One region of the Ethanoligenens harbinense YUAN-3 genome, then DNA from elsewhere that is predicted to be linked to it. Evidence: riboswitches for the same ligand, from Rfam matches in the RefSeq annotation. Region 1 holds a riboswitch; each other region holds the start of a gene.
The links. A riboswitch is a leader RNA that binds a small molecule or an ion and turns the genes downstream of it on or off. The one in region 1 is predicted to bind cobalamin.
Positions count from the first base shown of each region.

Region 2: it holds a riboswitch for cobalamin, as region 1 does, so the genes downstream of both, ETHHA_RS14475 (DUF4430 domain-containing protein) here and metE (5-methyltetrahydropteroyltriglutamate--homocysteine S-methyltransferase) in region 1, are expected to answer to the same signal.
Region 3: it holds a riboswitch for cobalamin, as region 1 does, so the genes downstream of both, ETHHA_RS14830 (DUF4430 domain-containing protein) here and metE (5-methyltetrahydropteroyltriglutamate--homocysteine S-methyltransferase) in region 1, are expected to answer to the same signal.

Region 1 is NC_014828.1:2,283,300-2,288,000, forward strand. Features, by position in the region: gene ETHHA_RS10740 (response regulator transcription factor) at 43-762, shown strand; gene ETHHA_RS14685 (sensor histidine kinase) at 743-2,164, shown strand; cobalamin riboswitch at 2,387-2,571, shown strand; gene metE (5-methyltetrahydropteroyltriglutamate--homocysteine S-methyltransferase) at 2,650-4,701, shown strand, end outside.
Region 2 is NC_014828.1:1,205,586-1,210,286, reverse strand. Features, by position in the region: gene ETHHA_RS05580 (glutamine synthetase III family protein) at 1-694, shown strand, start outside; gene ETHHA_RS05570 (metallophosphoesterase) at 933-1,715, shown strand; cobalamin riboswitch at 1,766-1,965, shown strand; gene ETHHA_RS14475 (DUF4430 domain-containing protein) at 2,109-3,851, shown strand; gene ETHHA_RS05560 (zinc dependent phospholipase C family protein) at 4,060-4,701, shown strand, end outside.
Region 3 is NC_014828.1:2,777,284-2,781,984, forward strand. Features, by position in the region: gene ETHHA_RS13070 (ABC transporter ATP-binding protein) at 1-1,145, opposite strand, end outside; gene ETHHA_RS13075 (energy-coupling factor transporter transmembrane component T) at 1,112-2,050, opposite strand; gene ETHHA_RS14830 (DUF4430 domain-containing protein) at 2,004-3,086, opposite strand; cobalamin riboswitch at 3,211-3,394, opposite strand; gene ETHHA_RS13090 (TIGR04100 family radical SAM protein) at 3,422-4,024, opposite strand; gene ETHHA_RS13095 (TatD family hydrolase) at 4,021-4,701, opposite strand, start outside.

The DNA.
Region 1 (4,701 bases):
TCTGCGCCCGCAAAACCGGTACAATAGCAGTGGGTGAAGCATATGAAACACTTGGTTTATATCGCAGACGATGAGATCCATATCCGCAACCTGATCGAGATGTTTTTTCAAAGCGGCGGCTATGACACGGCGACGTTTGACAGCGGCGACGCGCTGCTGCAGGCATTTGAGCAGCGGCCAGCAGAACTGGTGGTGCTGGATGTGATGATGCCGGGGACGGACGGTCTGGCCGTCTGTACGCGTCTACGTCAGATCAGTGACACGTTTATCATCATCGTGTCGGCGCGGGACAGCGAATTTGACCGCATCACCGGGCTGACGCTCGGTTCGGACGATTACCTCACCAAGCCCTTTTCTCCCATGGAACTGGTGGCCCGTGCCAACGCCCTCTTCCGGCGCCGGGAAAGCGCAAACCTACAAGCGGATGCCGATACGCTTTCTTATGCCGGCCTGCTGCTTCGCCTGAACGCGCGGGAGGCCACCTTGAACGGCGTGCCGCTTGACCTGACGCCCACGGAATACGATCTAATGGTTTACATGGCGCGCAACAGGGAAAAGGCCATCTCCCGCACGGAACTGCTCCGGCATGTGTGGCGATACGGGAGCGGTACGGAAGTGGATACACGGGCGACCGACGATACGGTCAAGCGGCTGCGTAAAAAGCTGGTAAAGGCAGGCGCATCGTTTTCCATCGACTCCGTGTGGGGCTTTGGGTTCAAATTGACGCAGAAAGGACCGCACGATGAAGACCCTCCGACGTAAAATTCTGACGCCTACCCTGCTGCTCATCATTCTCATTCCATTGCTCACATTGATTATTTTCAACGTGTTTCTGCGTATTTATGTTCAAAAAAATGCGCGCGCCGATTTGCAAACGGAAGCGCAGGCCATGCATGCGGCAGCCGTTCAATTGTTGGACAGTGATCCGTCGGCGTTTCAGGGGCAGGCACTGGACGAAACGATGCGGAAACTGTCTGGTTCGCTACATGGCGGAGAGCTGTCCACGAACGGCGCGGATGTGTTGGTGTTCGACAGTGGGAAACAGCTTCTTTTCCCTAAAAACACCGACCCCCTCAGCGCGGCCTCGTTGTGGCGAGTGGAACGCCGCTTGTCCGTTAAAACCGTAAAAAACCGTGTCACCGAGATCCGGCTGGGCGGAAACAGCTATCTGCTGTATATGGACACACTTGCCGTTCCGGGCAATACGGTGTATCTGGTGCTGCTGGCTCATCTGGATCTGGCCAACCGCCTTTTGAGCATGGCCAATTTGCTGCTCATCTGCATTATGGTCGGCGGCATTCTGATCGGCGTGCTGGTGGCGCGCCGCATTGCCGCGCGTTTCTCCAAAACAGTTGGGCAGGTCTGCCAAACTGCCGAACAAATCGGATCGGGCAAATTTGCCACACCGACAGATTTGCCTACCGATATTCTGGAGTTCCGCGTACTGATGCAGAGCATCGCACGGATGGCCGAGCGGCTGGGAGCGTATGACCGCGCCCAGAAAACATTTCTGCAAAACGCGTCCCATGAACTGCGCACTCCATTGATGTCAATACAGGGTTACGCGGAGGGAATCGCACAGGGCGTTGTGCCCGATACCAAAGCCGCGGCCGAGATCATCGCAGGGGAAAGCACGCGGATAACGGGACTGGTGGAAGAACTGCTCACGCTTTCCCGGTTGGACAGCGGGACATACGACGTTCGGCCGGTTCCCATCGATCTATGCAAAGCGCTGCCCGCAAGCGCCAAACGGCTGGGCGGACTGGTTTTGCAGAGCGGGCGGGAGATACGGCTCCGTCTGCCGCCCGATCCCGCTGTGGTGATGGGGGATGAACACCTGCTTGCCCAAAGTGTGGAAAACATCCTTTCCAATGGCTTGCGGTACGCACGCACGTCGGTCACGGTTTCGCTGCGGATGGAGGCCGGGTATTCAACGATTTCCATCGCGGATGACGGTCCAGGTATTTCGCCGGATGCCCTGCCCCATTTGTTTGAGCGCTTTTATAAAGGCACGAACGGCTGTTTTGGCTTGGGGTTGGCCATCGCGCAGGCGGCTGTTCGGCTGATGGGCGGAGACGTGGAGGCCGAAAATGCGGATGGGGGCGGCGCCGTGTTCCGTGTTCGGCTGCCTGACGCGATATCGCCTGGACAGGCGCCGTCATAAGCATGATTGACAAGGCCGAAGACCGTTCCCGGCGAGCGCCGCTCGCCTCGCCTTGGGTCACCGGCAGGTATCGTAGAAAACCGGCCGGCATGCGCACGGAGGTGTCGGCCGAAGCCGCTATAGCCTTTTTAAATGACGAACCATAGATTTTTCGTTTGCCGAAATAGGACGCAAACAGCGGAAACAAGATTGACGTTGTTTGTTCTCCGGGACTACAATAAAAACAGGCAAAGACGATTCGGTGCCTCTGCCTGCCGGAGGAGAATAGGGAACCGTGTGAAAATCGCGGGCAGCGCCCACTACTGTAACCTGTGTCCGCAGCCGCACAGTGCCACTGCCGTTCCGGCGGGAAGGCGCGGCCGCGCAGTGCAGAAAGCCAGGAGACCTGCCGGATCGTTTGCTCTCATCTCTGGGAATGGAGATAGGGACAATTTTTGTGCAAAAAGTTGTGTCTATTTCCTCCTGCATCATTCGGAGGAAGAAACATGAAACAAACATCGGTGACCGGGTATCCGCGCATCGGAGCGGACCGGGAACTCAAAAAATGGACGGAAGCGTATTTCCGTCACGAGCTGGACCGGCCCGCACTGCTTCAGCACGCCGCAGAGCTGCGTCGGCGGCAGTGGCATAGGCAGCGGGAGACGGGCGTGAACTTCATTCCGTCCAACGACTTTTCGCTCTACGACACGGTGCTCGATACGGCTGTCCTGTTCGGCGCAGTGCCGCAGCGTTACCATGACCTGGGGCTGAACGCACTGGACACGTATTTTGCCATGGCGAAAGGCTATCAAGGCACGCACGGGGATGTGCACGCCCTGCCCATGCGCAAATGGTTCAACACCAACTACCATTACATCGTGCCGGAGATCGACGGTGAAACCGTCTTTGCCTGCGGCTCGGAGAAACCCTTCGCGGAGTTTACGGAGGCGCTGGAGGCCGGTGTGCGTACCCGGCCGGTGCTGGTCGGGCCGTTTACCTTCTTGCGGTTGGCAGAAAATCGCTCGGACAAGCCGCTGCGCATGCTCGCGGAGGAACTGCTGCCCGTGTGCCGCAGCGTGCTCCTGCGGTTGGAAAAGCTGGGAGCGGAGTGGGTGCAGCTCGACGAGCCTTTCCTCGTGACCGACCTGACGGAGGACGACCTCGCGCTGTTCCGCACCCTCTACGACGGCCTTCTGGCCACGCCGGGCCGCCCGCGCGTGCTTCTGCAGACCTATTTCGGCGATGTGCGCGACAGCTACACGCAGCTCACCGGTATGGATTTCGACGCGATCGGGCTGGATTTCATCGAGGGTACGGAAAATCTGCGGCTTGTGGAGCAGCATGGATTTCCAGAAGGCAAAACGCTGGTTGCCGGCGTGGTCAACGGAAAAAACATCTGGGTGAACCATTATGAGCAGACGCTGGCGCTGATCCACCGGCTGGAGCAAGCAGTGGAGCCGGGCAAACTTGTGCTGGGCACCTCCTGTTCGCTGCTGCACGTACCCTACACCGTGCATAACGAACCGGACCTTGCGGAAACCTTCCGCGAGCATTTCGCCTTCGCCGAGGAAAAACTGGAGGAACTGGCTGAGCTGGCGCGCCTGTCGGATGACGCTGCGTGGGCGACGGACGCGGCATTCCTGCGCAACCGGGCCATTCTCGCGCGCAAGCAGGATGCGGCGTTCCGTTTCAACGACGTGCGCGCAGCTGTGTCCAGCCTGCGGGAGAATGATTTCATCCGCCGCCCGGCATTCGAAGAGCGGCGCGCCATCCAAAAGGCGGCGCTGAAACTGCCGCTGCTGCCCACCACAACCATCGGCTCCTTCCCGCAGACAAGCGAGGTGCGCGCCCTGCGCCGGGACTATAAAGCCGGCCGGATCACGGCGGAAACATATCATGCGGCCATCCGGCAGAAAATCGCGGATGTGATCGCCCTGCAGGAGGAAATCGGACTGGATGTATTGGTACATGGTGAGTTCGAGCGCAACGACATGGTGGAATACTTCGGTGAGAAGCTCGACGGGTTCCTCTTTACAAAAAACGCGTGGGTGCAGTCATATGGCACGCGCTGTGTGAAGCCGCCCGTTATCTTCGGCGACGTGCGGCGGCCCGGCCCGATGACCGTGGACACCATCGCTTACGCGCAAAGCCTGACCGACCGACCGGTGAAGGGCATGCTAACCGGGCCGGTGACCATTCTGAACTGGTCGTTCCCGCGCGAAGATCTGCCGCGCCGGGAGATTGCGTTCCAGATTGCGCTGGCCATCAAGGCCGAGGTGGCCGACCTGGAAGCGCGCGGCATCCGGATCATCCAGATCGACGAGGCCGCCCTGCGCGAAAAACTGCCGCTGCGCAAATGCGACTGGCACGCACAGTACCTGGACTGGGCCATCCCGGCGTTCCGTCTGGTGCACGCGTCCGTCCGGTCGGAAACGCAGATTCACACGCATATGTGCTACAGCCGATTCGAGGACATCATCCGGGACATTGACGACATGGATGCCGACGTGATCACCTTCGAAGCAGCCAAGTCCGACCTGTCGCTGCTCGATGTATTG
Region 2 (4,701 bases), 1.1 Mb from region 1:
CAACACCATCGTGGCCGAGGCCCTGAGCCAGATCGCCGACCGCCTGGAAAGCACCAGCGATATCGAAAAAGCCTCGCTCACGCTTGCCGGCGAAATCTTCAAAGCCCACAAACGCGTCATCTTCAACGGCAACGGCTACTCCGACGAGTGGGTTGCGGAAGCGGAAAAACGCGGCCTGCCCAACATCAAGAACACCGTGCTGGCCATCAAGGCGCTGCTTGATGAGAAAAACCGCAATGTGCTTGAGAAACACGGTGTGCTGGTCGGCAAAGAGATCGACGCCCGTTATGAGATCCTGCTCGAAAACTATGCGAAGATCATCAACATCGAAGCGCTCACACTGGTGGACATCACGTTCCGTCAGCTGGTACCCGCGGCATTCAAATATGCCAAGACCCTTTCGGATTCCATCGCTTCCTTCAAGGCAGCCGGTGTGGATGTAAGCGGCAACACCGCGTATCTGGAAAAAGTGCTGGGCCTGTCCAAATCCATCGTTGCCAAGGCGGAAGCTCTCAAAGCGGCTGCCGAAGCTGCCGGCGCGCTGGAAACCAACTTTGATTCCGCGCTTGCCTATCGCGAAAATGTCCTTTCGGCGATGAACGACCTGCGTTCGGATATCGACACGCTGGAACCCATCGTTCCTGCCGACATCTGGCCGGTTCCGGTCTATACCGACCTGCTCTTCAGAGTGTAATCTGTTTCAGCGAATTTTTCTACTGCACGTTTGCAAAAAAAGAGGGACGTTTATCGTCCCTCTTTTTGTTTTGCAACACAATGCAGGCGTGCAGCCGGCCGTTTTCATGCCGCCAAAAGATTTCATCCATTTTTCCTTGCAAAGACATACCCTGCCGCGCGTAATATGGTATAATAGAAGGCACAAAAAAGCCCATGCCGTGCATGCGCGGCATGATTTTGCATCTGGAGGCCGGAACGTGACCAGAGTGGAGAAAATAACCCTGCGGAAATACCGCATGGTATCGCAGGATCTGCCTGCCGCATTCGACGGCACGACCGTTGCTTTTCTTTCCGACATCCACCATAGCAGGAGTTTCCCTCTGGGGCGTGTGAAAGAACTGGTAGCGCTCACCAACGGCCTGCACGCCGATCTGGTCCTGCTGGGCGGCGATTATGTGAGCCACAGCCGGGCACATATCCCCAGTTTTTTCCGTGAGGCCGCCGCGCTCACCGCGCCGTTTGGCGTTTACGGCGTGCTGGGCAATCACGACCGCAATACGGATGCGGAACTCTCCGAACAATGCATGCGGCAGGCGGGCATCCGTTCGCTGGACAACCAAGGATACTGGCTGGAAAAGGGGGGCGCGCGCATCCGGGTCGGCGGTGTGGCCGACCTCACCACCGCCACGCAGGACCTTTCCCCCATGCTGGCGGAAACGCGCCCGAACGACTTCATGATACTGGTTTCGCATCACCCGGATTACGCCGAACAACTGCCGTTCAGCCTCATTGATCTGATGCTCTGCGGGCATACGCACGGCGGTCAGGTGAGCCTGCTGGGCAAATGGGCGCCCACCGGTTTTATGCCCTCGCGGTTCAAACTGAAATATCTGACCGGCGTCATCAAAAACGCCGGCACCACCGTCATCGTTTCAAATGGCATTGGTACGGTGGGCCCACCGGTGCGCATCTGGGCGGCACCGCAGATTTGGCTCATCACTCTCTGCGCGGATCGACGCCGTACAAACCGCTCTTTCTAAACCCGTTCCCGCTCCCTTCCCTTGACGACGCGGCGGGTTTCCGTTACAATAGAATTAAACTCTTTGCAGGTGCGCGGCTATTCGCCGTGATAATAGGGAAACCGGTGCAAAACCGGTGCAGCCCCCGCTGCTGTGAGGCGGACTGTTTTTCCTTGGGGCCAATCGGGCCCATCCACTGGTTGCAAAACCGGGAAGGATGAAAAACAGGAAGATGCCAAGCCAGAAGACCTGCCTGTAAAGTGCGGTGTAATCCTTTCGGAGGGAGAGGACAAACATGGAAACGGCCTTGCAGGGTATTCACCCGTTTTCTTGTTGCGGTCTTTTTTCCTTTTGGGGAAAAGAGGCCGTTTTCGTTTGCCCCCCGACCACCAGAAAAAACAAAGGAGTGGTTTGATGAAAAAAGCATTTCGAAACTGGGTCTGCATCTGCTGCGCGTTTGCGCTGCTGCTTGCGGGCATCCCCCTGTCGGCGGCAGCCGCCGCCCAAAGCACCTTCCACCTGCGCATCGAAGGTGCCACTCAAACGTATCTGAACGAAGATGTGCCCCTGACATCGGACGAAACACTGGAGCAGGCATATACAGCCGCCCTGGACGCCGAGCATATCCCATACGATCAGTCCTATTCCGACAGCATGGGGTACTACATTAACTCAATTGGCGGCGAATCGGGAAGCTCCTCAAACGGCACCTATTATTTCTGGAGTATTTATCAAAACGGCGCCAGCGCATCGGTAGGCGTCAGTTCCCTCAAGCCTGCCGCGGGAGACGATATCGTGATGGCGTTCATTGCCTGGCCGGGCACGCTTTACCCTTCTGTCAGCCTATCCCCCGCCACGCCTGTGGCCGGAAAACCGTTTACATTCCATGTAACAGGTTCCGATGGCGGCACTTCCTCCAATGTGGACGGTGCGACGGTCACGTTCAACGGGCAGAGCAAGACGACGGACACGAACGGAGACGTTACCTTTACTGCACCCGCCGCCGGCAATTACACCTATCGGGTAGAGAAAAACGGAAGCGGCCCCGCCCCCCTGCTCGTGCGGATTGACAACGCGCCCCTCACGGTATCCGCCGACGCATCCAGCAGTTCCGGTTCTTCTTCCAGTTCTCCGTCCGGTTCTTCTTCCGTTTCCTCTTCCACCACCTCTACGCCTACTACATCTTCCGCGCTGGACACCTCGGTTGCCAGTGCGGTAAAAGGCGCGGCGGCTGCGCTGGGAAGCGATACCTCCGACTGGACGGCGTTCGCACTTGCGCGGGCGGGATACCCCGTGCCGGGCGCCTACCTGCCGGATGCTGCGGCTGCGATCGCCGAAGGCAACCTGAATGCCATCACGTTGGCCAAATATGTGCTGGTGCTTCGGGCAGCGGGTGCCGACCCCACTAATTTCAACGGCGCCAATCTGGTGAATCAGCTGTATACGCAGACCAATGTCGGCCGCACCGGGCTGAATGGATACATCTTCGCCCTGCTTGCGCTGGACAGCGCGGATTACACGCCGCCGGCCAACGCGACCGTCAGCAAAGCGTCATTGTTGAGCACCCTTCTTGCCGCACAAGACAAAGACGGCGGGTTCGGCCTGGTCACCGGATACAGTGATGTGGACATCACCGCCATGACACTGACCGCTCTGGCCCCGCATATCAGCGAAACCGGCGTGCAGGCCGCCGTTACCAAAGGGCTGGCCTATCTGGCCGGGCAACAGCGGGCAAACGGCGGGTTCTCCACCAATGCGTCCGAGTCCACCGCACAGGTCATCATCGCGCTTTCTTCGCTCGGCATCAACCCCGCGTCTGATGCGCAGTTCCTGCAAAACGGCAACTCTCCGCTTTCCAACCTGCTTTCGTTTGCCGTTTCGGGCGGCGCTTTTGCCCATGTCTCCGGCGGAGGCGCGAACACCATTGCAACCCAACAGGCACTGGAAGCCCTCACCGCATACCAGATGCTGGAGCATGGCGGCAAACGGCTGTTCGACCTGCGGAACACGTCAGCCTCCGTGCAGCGGGTAACCCCCAGCACCGGGTTTGGCGTAAGCAACCCCTATACAGGCGGCGGCGCCCCGGCAGGCGCTGTGGTCGCTGTTTCACTGGCTGCCGCGGCTGTGCTGCTTCTGTCACGCCGCCGTAAACCATAATCTCCTTTCGTAGGTGGGATCTCACAACAGGTCGGGGGCCGTATACGGCCCCCGACCTGTTGTGCTGTCCGCCGGAAACCGGGCGCGGCTTCTTGCACATTTTCCTTTTTCGGAGTAAAATAGACAAGGTGTGCTTGTTTTGACTGCCTTTGACCGCGCCGTCGCACATCAATTTCCGCATCAGACCAAAAAGAATGGAGATGACCCGATGCCTGCCATCCTCACACATTATCTGTTCAGCGAAATGGTCGCGCCGCCATGTATTGACGACATGCTCAGCGGCAATATGTATGTATGGGGGTCGCAAGGGCCGGATTTCCTCTTTTTCTCACCGCCCGTGCATCCGCATTGGCGTATGCTCAGCCGGATCGGCGGCTTGATGCATGAGCAGGATATGGATCAGAATTTTGCGTTTATGGCCGATTGTTGCAAAAAAGCCGAAGGAATGGAAAAAAAGATTCTCCTTTCTTATTTTTATGGGTTCCTCTCCCATTATATCCTGGACCGCACGTTCCACCCGTATGTTTACGGTATGCAGCGCTATTTCAAAACCATCCTGCCCAAGGCAAGCGACAATTACCTGCACCGGCAAATCGAAACCAATCTGGATGTGCTGTTTCTCAAGCGGCTGCGCAGCATGACGATTCAGGATTTTTCCGTTATCAGCCATCTCCGGCGCATCCCGGAACTGAACACGGTGTGCGAGATGTACCGCGAGCTGTTTCGCAGCCGGTTTGAGCAGACCTTTTCCATCCGGGCCATCTCCCATTCCTTTTTAAGCATGAAGCTGCTGTACAGCTTTTTTTACAGCCCGCGGGGATTCAAACGGCGCGCCGTCACATTTGCCAAA
Region 3 (4,701 bases), 490 kb from region 1:
ACGCCGCGGTACTGCTCCGCGCCGCCGTATGCCGTGCTTTTTTCCCCGAGCAGTTCCAGCGTGCCGCGGTGAGGCCGGTGCAACCCGGCGATCGTTTCCAGCACCGTGCTCTTGCCCACGCCGTTTCCGCCGAGCAGACAGGCGATCTGCCCGCCGTACACCTTCATCGAGGCACCCCGCAGTACATCCCGCCCCTTTTTGTCATATCGAAACCAGACGTCCCACATCCGCACGGCGGGAATCGCCTTGCCGTCAGCCTGCGTTTTGGACGGCACACCTGCTTCAGTTCCCTGCACGGCGGGCACTGGGCAATGCCGCTGCAGCCAGCGGCTGCCCTCCCGGACCGTCAGCGGACACTCCCCTGTGCCGCCCGCCCCGGCATAGATGCGCGCGGCCGCCGGGAACCCCGCAAACAGCGCATGCTCCGCCCCGCCGGAAGCAAATGCCTCCGCCACCCGGCGGGGCGTGTCGCAGCAGAGGAGCCGGCCGCCGTCCATCACGGCCACCCGGTCTGCCATGGGGAACACCTCTTCGAGCCGGTGCTCGGTCAGCACCACCGTCACCGCAAGCGTGCGGTTGATGCGCCGCACCGTTTCCAGAAAATCTGCGGCGGCAATGGGGTCGAGCTGGGCGGTCGGCTCGTCCAGAATCAGCACGCGCGGCTGCATCACCATCACCGAAGCGAGATTGAGCATTTGCAACTGCCCGCCGGAGAGCGTGCTCACATCCCGGTCGAACCACTCTTGAATGCCGAAAAAACTGGCCATTTCCGCCACACGGCGCCGGATGACAGGCGTAGAAAGCCCCAGGCTTTCCAGTCCGAACGCCAGTTCGTGCCACACCTTATCCGTCACCGTCTGATTCTGGGGCTTTTGCAGCACAAACCCAATCTCCGCGGCCGCTACGCGCGCGTCCAGTTCACGCAGCGCCCTGCCGTCGTACCGCACTTCGCCGCGCACCCGCCCGAACGGGGTCAGCTCACGCTTGAGGTGCCGCACCAGCGTGCTTTTCCCCGAACCGGACGCGCCGCACAGGAGCAAAAACGCACCTTCCTCGATCTCAAGGGAGATGTCGTCCAGTGCGCGGCCGGCCTGTTTGGGATAGCGAAAGCTCAGATGGTCGATTGCAAGGAGCGCCATTTCCATTCCCCCCATCCTTCCAGCCCCGCAGGCAGGAAACAAAGTACGCCGTAAGCCGCCGCCACCGCCGCCGTGGCCGGACCCGACGTCCATTTCACATATGGGTAATACTGCACATAGACCGTGCCCGTCAGTTGCCCCAGCACACAGGCCGCCACGGCGGCCGCGATCACCGCCAGGCAAATCGCGTCCCGTCCGCAAAAACGGAAGATGGAAAACGCCGTCCGTCCAGGCAGGCCGTAGCCGCGTGCCTTCATGGAATCGGCGGTTTCCACCGCATTTTCCAGCGCCCAGGTGATGAGGATAGATAGGATGCGCATCCCATTGCGCGCCCGTTTCCAGAGATTTCCCGCACCCGTCCCCATCCCGATGGCGGCCTGCGCACGGGAAATGCGGCCGATCTGCGTTTTGAATCGCGGAATCAGCCGCAGAGTCATCGACAGCAGCAGCGCAAGCGACGGAACCGCCCGGCCGAACAGATACAGAAACTCGTCGGATGTGAATACCTCGTTGCAGCAGAAGAACCACAGCAGCATCGCGGCCAGCATCACGGACGCTGCCGCTCCGAACAGCACCGCCTCCAATGTGACGGGGTTGTCATGGATATAAAACAGCATCGTCATGCCCTGGTGGACGAACAGCGGATTAAGCACCGCCACCGCCGCAAGCATCGGCAGCGTGAACAGCAGGCTGAACCGCAGCGCCCGCGCGCGCCCGAGCAGCACCGCATACAGCATGGCGGCTGCGAACGACACCCCCAGAAACACCGGATGCATAAGCAACAGCGTGCAGATGACCACCGCCGCAAAAAATGCGAAATGGACGAGGGGATGATAGGACTGGAAACGGTTCATCATGATCTCCTCAGTTGGCGGCACCGATGTCGTGGCCGAGGTCGCAGGTGTAGGCAAAGAGCACCGTGTCTCCGCTTTTGAGCGTATACTGCGACACCCCATAGCCGGGGAACGTGCCGTTGACCGCATAGTCCCATCCACTGAGCGGCCCCGCGTCGAACTCATAGAGGTTGTTGATGCCCTCGATGTATTCGCCTGCGGCCGAACCTTTATGCTCCATCTGGATACCGTTTTTTTCGCAGACGGACACAAGCAGGTCGTAGACCGTCGCACCCGGCTTGACCGCCATGGAAGTTTCCGGCAGAATGACACCGTTTGCAGGCACCACGCGGTGGTCCTGCTTGTTGGCGGAAAGGCTGCTCCAATTCTGCACGGCCGTGTCACAGCGGATGGAGATGTTCACCCGGATGGTCTGCGGGGCGGGCGCAGAGCTCACCGGCATTTTCGGCGCGGACGAGACCGGCGCGCTTGATGCCGGCACGCTTGATGCCGGCACGCTTGATGCCGGCACGCTTGATGCCGGCACGCTCGAAACCGCCGGCGGCGCAGCGGACGACACCGCATCCGCCTGCACCTGCGCGAGCAGGTAGGGACCCGTGTTTTCGGATACCCGGATGGTGGCGGCACCGTTCACCACCTGCGCCGTGCCCGCCTGCCACAGGGCGCCGGGCTTCCCGGCGTAAAACGGATAACTGCCGTCCGCCCAGCCCTTTCCCACCGTGATGCGCAGGGAGGCCGCGCCGGGATAGCTTCCCTTTTGCTCGAGCGTAATCTGCCCGTAGGTCTGTGCGGTATCCGTGCCGTTCGGTGATACCGTCACCGGTTTATAGGAAATATGCAGATCAGCTTCGGCCGGTTTGCGGATATCCGGCCCGACGAATGTCCACGAATAGGAAACGCCGCCGCTCTTGCCGTTGTAGATAGCGATGCCTCCGCTTTGTTGCAGCCGCTGGAAATCGGCTTTGCGGACCACGCCATTCGCCGGGACGGAAGCAACCGTCGTCCTGCTTCTGGTGTTTGCGGTGCAGCCCGCAAACACCGCGGTGCAGGCGACCAGCAACGCGAACCAGATGGCCATCACGCGCTTTTTCAAAACATCATCCCCATAATCTGTCGGCCTTCGAGTTTGCAAATAAAAAAGGCCGCGCGCGGCGGCCCCGATGCTTCCCACGCTTTTAGCGCGGGAAGCAAGCAGCCGCCTTTCCTCCGAAAGAAGCTCTGTTCCACGCGATGCGGCAGGTCTCCTGACTCGAATTCTTCCGCCGCCCCGGCCTTCCCGATCTCCCGGTGGCACAAACGGAGCGTTGTCCTTCTCACAGTAGCGGAGGCTGTCACGGTTTCGCACCGTGTTCCCTTGTTTCCCGCATGCACGCGCATGCGACCGCATCGCTTGATTCTGTTTTTTATCACTCAGGCTGTATGCGCCGTTCAGGCTTCGTAGGCGCGCACCCGAAATTTGGCACCGATGGACGCGGCGATGGCGCGGCTCTCCTCGATCTGCGCGGGAGTGAGAAGGTCGAGCACCGTCATCGTCACCGACGGGATATACCGCATGCAGTCTCTGGCATAGGCCAGCACGGCGTCATACGCCGCGCGGCCGAAATCGCTGCGGCAATAGTGCTGATAGGTCGCGGCATCCGGCGCGTTGAGGCTGATGGACACCGCATCCGCCAGGCCCGCCAGCTCTTTGGCGGTTGCCCGACCATGGATAAGGTCGGCCAGTCCGTTGGTATTGATGCGCACCGGCAGCCCCGGCGCTTTTTCCTTGGCTCTCCGGATCACGTCTTTCACGGCGTCCAGCCGCTCCAGCGGTTCGCCGTAGCCGCAGAACACCAGTTCTTTATATTTGGACAGATCGTTGGCAAAGATGGCGTCCACGATCTCCTCTACGGACGGCTCGCGCTCCAACCACAGGCTGCCCGATCCATACGCGCCGTCTCCCTCGTTGCGGATGCAGAACGTGCAATGGTCGGGGCAGCGATTGGTCACATTGACATACAGCCCGTCATGTACCGGATATGTGATGGTCATACGGTCTCCTCCCCTCGGTTGATGCCAAACAGCTCGCGCGCGTTTCTCGCCGTCACCTGTGCGGTCTCCTCCGCGGAAAGCCCCATCATCTCGCCCATGCGGGCCAGCGTATGCGTCAGCATGGAGGAATCACAGCGCCGGCCGCGCAGCGGCTCGGGCGCCATATAGGGGCAGTCGGTTTCGCAGAGCACACGGTCATGCGGCAGGGTTTCCAGCACGGCGCGCGCCTTTTTGTTGTTCTTAAACGTGACAGACCCCGTAAAGCCGAGGTACAGCCCCAACTTGAGCAGCTCGCGCGCGGTCTCGGCGCTGCCGGAATAGCAATGCACCACCCCGCGCGGACGGTATTTCTGCAAAAATGCCAGCGTGTCGGCATGCGCGTCGCGGTCGTGCACGATGACCGGCAGGTCCAGTTCTCTGGCCAGCTCAAGCTGGCCGGCAAACCATTTGTGCTGGAGCTCGCGCGGGACATCCCAGTGATAGTCCAGCCCGATCTCCCCGATGGCGGCCACCGGAAAGGATTCCGCCAACCGCTTGATCTCCGCCAGGTCACCCGAGGCGGCGTCCGCCGCCTCTTCGGGGTGGATACCCACCGCCGCGTGACAGAACGGATACGCTTTAGCCAGCTCCACACAGGCGGCGCTGTCAGCCGCCGTCGTGCCCGCATTGAGCACATC